One region of the Leptospira mayottensis 200901116 genome, then DNA from elsewhere that is predicted to be linked to it. Evidence: riboswitches for the same ligand, from Rfam matches in the RefSeq annotation. Region 1 holds a riboswitch; the other holds the start of a gene.
The links. Region 1 has a riboswitch for cobalamin ahead of LEP1GSC190_RS18545 (cobalt-precorrin-5B (C(1))-methyltransferase). Riboswitches for the same ligand answer to the same signal wherever they lie in the genome.
Positions count from the first base shown of each region.

Region 2: it holds a riboswitch for cobalamin, as region 1 does, so the genes downstream of both, LEP1GSC190_RS04730 (TonB-dependent receptor plug domain-containing protein) here and LEP1GSC190_RS18545 (cobalt-precorrin-5B (C(1))-methyltransferase) in region 1, are expected to answer to the same signal.

Region 1 is NZ_CP024872.1:212,928-216,045, reverse strand. It holds partial or broken gene cobI (precorrin-2 C(20)-methyltransferase) at 1-551, opposite strand, end outside; partial or broken gene LEP1GSC190_RS18545 (cobalt-precorrin-5B (C(1))-methyltransferase) at 548-1,345, opposite strand; cobalamin riboswitch at 1,535-1,719, opposite strand; gene LEP1GSC190_RS18540 (hypothetical protein) at 2,122-3,118, shown strand, end outside.
Region 2 is NZ_CP024871.1:1,052,393-1,055,510, reverse strand. It holds gene LEP1GSC190_RS04730 (TonB-dependent receptor plug domain-containing protein) at 1-1,395, opposite strand, end outside; cobalamin riboswitch at 1,491-1,658, opposite strand; gene LEP1GSC190_RS04725 (leucine-rich repeat domain-containing protein) at 2,027-2,920, opposite strand.

The DNA.
Region 1 (3,118 bases):
ACTTTTGTAAGAACGACCGTATCGAAATGTCGTATGAGTTCAGGAAGGTCTTCCAATCCGGAAGTTCCGGGGATCACGCAGAAACGTTCTCTTCCATCTGCGAAAGGGGTTTTAAGAGTAGCGGGAATTGCAGTGATGGACGAAACTGCTGGAACGATTTCCACTTCGATCCCGGGCCAACGATCGTTTGCTTCTTCTAAAAGATAATTCCAGGAGCTGTAGACGGAAGGGTCGTCTTGGGTGATGAAGGCAACGTTATGTTTCTTTTTTAAACGTTTCCCAATTTCTGAAAAGGCTTTATCCCAAGTGGGAATGAGAATCTTCGGATCTTTCGTCATAGGAAAATGAAGAAACAATTTTTCTTGGGTAGAATTTTCTCTTACAATCGGAGAACAAACCCTCCATGCGAAAGGTTCCAGATGTTCACTACTTTTAGGAATGGCTAGGACTGAGACCGAATTCAAAACATGCACCGCTCTGAGAGTGATCAAGTCAGTGGCTCCTGGACCAAACTCGACTCCGTAGAGTTTTCCATATTTGCGGACAATCATGCGAAAAATCCGTCCGGTTTTATGATTTTAAAAATATGAATTGGATTCAAAGCTTCGTATTTAAGATAATTTGTAAGAGGTTGCCCTCTGGAAATGTTTAGAAGCGTAACTTCGGGAACAAGGGTTAACTTTTTGAAACTGTGATAGGCCTCCGTGACGTTATCCAGAGTGACTGCGTCTATAACTAAACTTCCCAAAGAAGCAATTCTATTTAAGGAAATTCGAATAATGTCATAGAGGTTCCCTTTGGAGCCTCCAACAAAAATGCAGTCTGGGCCGGGAAGAACTTCCAAAACCTCGGGAGCCTTCCCGGGGATTACGTATACGTTATCCGTTTTTCTAGAATATGCGTTTTGTCTGCAAATTTCTAATGCATGTCTTGCGGTATTTGCGTTTTGGATGTCGATCGCAATTGGTTCAGAGATTCCCACGGATCTCGCGATATCGGATAACATTTTAGTGTTTACGGAAGAACCACCTCTATGAGTCATCATTACGCCGTCGGCCATCTTGGATAACTTTCTGATCATACCAACGATGATCACATGACGTATGGATTCTTTAACAGAGATTTTAATTCCTGTCCCGATAAAATCTCCGACTTGAATAAAGGAAAGTTCTTTCAGATTCGGGAATAGATTCATAGCGAACTTTTCGGATTTCCCGCCCGTCGTGAGGATGACGGTATCAACTTCGTATTCTCTCGCCATACGAATCGCTTGGATAACGCTCGCTTTAAATGCAGCTGTGGAAAATGGCTTGACGATGCCTGTGGTTCCGACGATGAAAATTCCAAGAACGTTTCTACTTATTTCCTTATTACCTGCGGACGTAGAAACGGCACACAACGCAATACTCCCCTTTCAAAGTGAACCTAAAACCAAACAGTAAACGAATGCATAATACCCTATTAGAATCTAACACATCTTATATTATTTTTTATTTAAGTTACGTTTACCTTGCTTCCGAGGTTTAAACGTATCTTCAAGATTTTCTTGAGATCGTATTCTGACTTTGAGATTTTCCTACTCAGCATGCCTTCCCAGGTTTAATCCCAGTGGCTTCTTCCTGTGCCTTTCGTCCCTCTTACAGCGGCGGATACCGTGACGGATTCTAACCGTCTTCCCACCGACGTGAAACGTCGATGAATCCCGTGAAAATAGGTTATAAATCCAGCAATATTCTTATTGATTCTTTTGAAAAGAATAATTTTTAATTCGAATACGGAATCCTCGGATTCCTATCGAAATTAATATTAACTGGGATTTGAAATCGATTTTTTCTTTCGTATACCTTCGTAAAATTTTTACAATTTGAAATAGAGTACTTTGAATTTAAGAATTACTTAGGCGGTGCCGAACTTGTTTTCAAACAGAATCAAAAGGTTTTTCTAGTTTTCTCAGGCAGAACTTGTATTCTAAGTAGAACACGCCAACTTTTTCGAGCTAAATCGGAGTCTATCCAATCTAAGATAGGGAAGTTTCGGAATTAAAATTGCAGGATTCTTAAAGTTAAAATCGTTTCGGAGAATCCTGCTTGACCTCAAAAGAAAGAAACTTATACATTTCGCATGTTTTTGTTAGGCCAAGCACGCCCAATTCTTGTCTGGCCGGAATTTTCTTGGATTCCTGTCATCAATGGAACTATCTTTGTGGCTCTTCTATTGGTCGTCGGATATTATCTGGAGAGACGTTTTCGGAAATCGATCGAAAATCGGGCTGCGCTTCGAGCTAAGATTCTTAAAAAGTTACCTCTCACATACATGAACGGAAGGGACGTGATTCAGATACATTCCTTTTTGGATCACACCTCGGTTTCCATACTTCAAAAAATTGCGGAGTCACAATCTTGGTTTCAGGAGATTTTTCTTCCGGAATTTGCACTTTATCTTGCTCATCAAGGGGAACTTCCTGCCTGGAGAGACACGATCATATTCAAAAGGCTGCAACATCTTGTTCGTGATCTCGGTCCTCATCCTAAAAAAATCACCCCCGTCGTATTTTTAACCGATGGAGAAGAAGCCTTTCCCGGTTTTTTGTATTCTAACCCACCGGGGCCCGACTTCGTTCAGAAGTCGCTCCGTACGAAAGTATTCACAAAAAAACTCTACAATGCGTTTCCGGTTTCGGTGGGAGATAAGCTTCACGTTTTGTATTCAGGCGATGATAAGGAATGGATGCGTTTCGACGCGAAGATTTTTAGTCTGAAAGGGAACGATATGGGTATTCAAGTAGAAACTGTTCCCGAAAAAGATCCGGAAAAAACGAGAACTTGGGGCGGAATTCAAATGGGAGGCATTGGAGGAATTCAGGAAGATGTCGTCCTGCCCGACGAATTTCAAGGAAGTCTTGTACAAATTTTAAACTACGGTGGTATGAGTCCTTCTACCGCGGCTGAGATTCAAAAAAGGGTACATACATTTAAAGAACATCCTGGTCTGGTCCGTAAAGAGCACAAACCGGAAGAAATCCAGACTTTTATAGAACTCTATTCTGCTTGTTATGCAAAATACAGATCGGACATCGCTCCCATTCCAAAACCGGTTTTACTATTTTTATATTTCTTTT
Region 2 (3,118 bases), on a different replicon from region 1:
AATATCCCAAGTTTCCTTTTCGAACAACTTCCATACAAAACCGAATTTAGGATTTGTAAATGTGGTTTTTTTCCGATCTCCCGCCAAGGGATCCTGTCTTCTATACCAAGGTTCCTCCGAAGGGAAACGATCCTTATAATGATCCCAAGTCACAGAAGGAACCAAAAGAACTTTTGCATTCCAAAGGCGAACTTCGTCTTCCAAACGAAAGGAAGAATACATTCTTTCTTTTAGAGGTTCCACTCTTTCGATAATATTGGAAGGAGTCAGCCTATTACGATCAAAGGATTCTTTTTCTAAAGAAGCAAACACTCTTAAGATCTGATAATAATCCGTTAGATATAACGTCGGCATAATTTGAACCCCCGCCTGTCGGATTTCCGCTCTGGAATTCGGGGTTCCTTTGGAGAATTCGGAGCCGGGATCGAAAAGATCGTCCTTGGCCGCGGTATAAAAGCTTCTAGACTCAAGACGAAAAGAATCCACGAATAAACCTTTCGTATCCGTGGCAAAAGAACCCGTGTATCGACCGTATTTTCTATGAACCCGATTCGTCTGATTCGATCCCGGCCCAGGAAGGCCGTGAATTCTATGATTGAAGTCGTTTAATAATTTTAATTCTGTTTTGCCGATTTGATACTTGAGCGTACCAAAAAGTGCCGCTCTTTCGAACGCCGAATTCCTTCTTCGATCAATAGTGTCGTCTAACGTGTTTAAAACTACGGTCCCGTGATCGTTTTTAAAAGAAAAGTTCTGATCCGATTTTTCGCCGAGCGCCAAAAAACTCGCTCCGATCCCGTTGTAAGTTCCGGTATGAGAAATGCTAGCCTTACCCGTGTTAAAGGAACCGCCCCCTAGATTGACTCTCGTTCTGGGTTTTCCGGAATCTTTTCTTGTAACGAGGTTGACTGAACCCCCGATCGCAGAACCGGAAAAGCCGATCGGATTTCCGGATCGATAGACTTCCACACTTTCTAAACTGTCGAAAGGAAGATCAGCAAGATTGACTTCCCCACCTTGGGAATTATTTAACGGAATTCCATCCAAATAGATCCTGGATTGATTTGGATTTGTGCCTCGGATGGAAAGTGTGGAATAAGAACCAAGCCCTCCAAAAGATCTGACCCTCAGCCCGGCCTCTCTTTCTAAAACCTCAGGCAAGGACGTATAACGCACGGACGTTTCATCCAGTTTGATCGCGGATTGAAATCCGCTCGGGTTGGAACGAAAGTTTTGGGAACCGGAATCGGGAACCTTTCCAATCACCTGAACAGTTTCCGTTTTTTGAGCAGTCGTGGAATTCAAATTATCCTGAGCGGCAATCCCGGAAACAAAAATAGAAAAAAATAGGATTATAGAATATTCTAAAATTAAAATGTAATTAAATAATCTCATTTCTTGCCCGATTAAAAACGCCGGGAAAGAAAAACCGGAAAATCCGAGCGGAAGAAGGCCTATTTTTCAAACCCGACTTTACTCCCGAAAGTCCCGTCAGTTTGTTCGGCTTGTTAGGTCTTCTGGCTCTCGCCGATTTCGTATCCTTCCCGCATTTAAGCAGTGGCATTTTTGCGAAATTTTGGTTGGCGATTACAGCTGCGGGTTCAGCTCCGGACTACAACCGGATTCCCTTCCTCTTTAGGAGGACAAACAAGTTTGTATTCCAAGATTTCTAAGCATAACCCGACGAGCAAGAGAATTCTGCTGCAAAAGAAGGAAAGATTAGTTCTGCAAGGCCTAAATCAATCGGTCATTTTACGGATAAAACTCGCTCTTGTTCAATTCCAGATTTGGCACTTCGAATAAGGAGCTTACGAATCCTTTTTTGAATTCGGAGTTTGAAACAGAATTGGAAACTATACGCTTGCTACTGCAATACGCAACAATCAAAGAATTCAGGAGAAAACTCGATCAGAGATTATAAACGTTATGCATGATAGATTCGCAATGGATAAGAGCCGCCGCCAAACGATCGATTTTTTCAAACGATAAAACTTTGAACGTGAAGATGTTTAACCTTCCACCGCAACTACAGTTCCCCTCTGCGTCGTAACAACTTCCCATCTATGTCGTATTCCAGCAGAAGATTCCGAATTCTTTCCTTCTCTTGAAGTGAAAAATTATTTCCTTTCAAAACCAAACGCCACAAGTTCTTCAGTTGTCCAATTTCTTTGGGAAGAGTTGTAAGTTGATTATTGCTTAAATCTAAACTTCTCAGCTTTTGAAGTTGTCCAATTTCTTTAGGAATAGTCGTAAGCTGATTCCCGCTTAAATTCAATTCTTCCAGCTCTGAAAGGTTTCCAACTTCATTAGGAAGAATTGTAATTTGATTTTCATTCAAATACAGCTTTTGCAGATTCTTGAATCGCCCAATCTCCATTGGAATAGTTGTAAGCTGATTATTATATAACTCTAAACTTCTTAAATTCTTAAGTTGTCCGATCTCATTCGGAAGAGTTGTAAGCTGATTATTATATAACTCTAAACTTCTTAGATTCTTAAGCTGTCCGATCTCATTCGGAAGAGTTGTAAGTCCGTTATATGCTAAATCTAAACTTTCCAGATTCTTAAGTTGTTCAATCTCTTTTGGAAGGGCTGCAAGTTGATTACTACTTAAACCTAACTTTTCCAAATTCTTAAGTTGTCCGATCTCGTTAGGAAGAATTGTCAATTTATTTCTATTTAAATCTAATTCTCTCAAATTTTGAAGTTGCCCGATTTGTCTCGGAAGAATTTTGATTCCTTGATCGTCCAAATTCAGAATACGAACATCCGAAGGATTTTGGAAAGCCTCTACCAAATTTGTGTATGTTTTCACTTCCGTCGTTTGTTCTTGCGTTTCTACTTCGTTGAAAAAAAAGATAAAAATCAAAAGGAGCATTTCGACTCTATGAAAACGAGTCGGTATTGTAAAAAAGCTCATGAGACGGATTTTCCAAATCAAATTTGATTGAATGAACAAGGAAAGAACGAGTATCGTTTCAGCGCAATTTTTTTCAATGAGAAAAGTAATTTTGCAATACTTTAAGAGGCCGGTACAGATCTTCGGCCATGAGAAGCCGGCATGACAGTGGATGTCCGTATTCTTCGAATTTTATGGATTGGGGTACTCGTATATTTT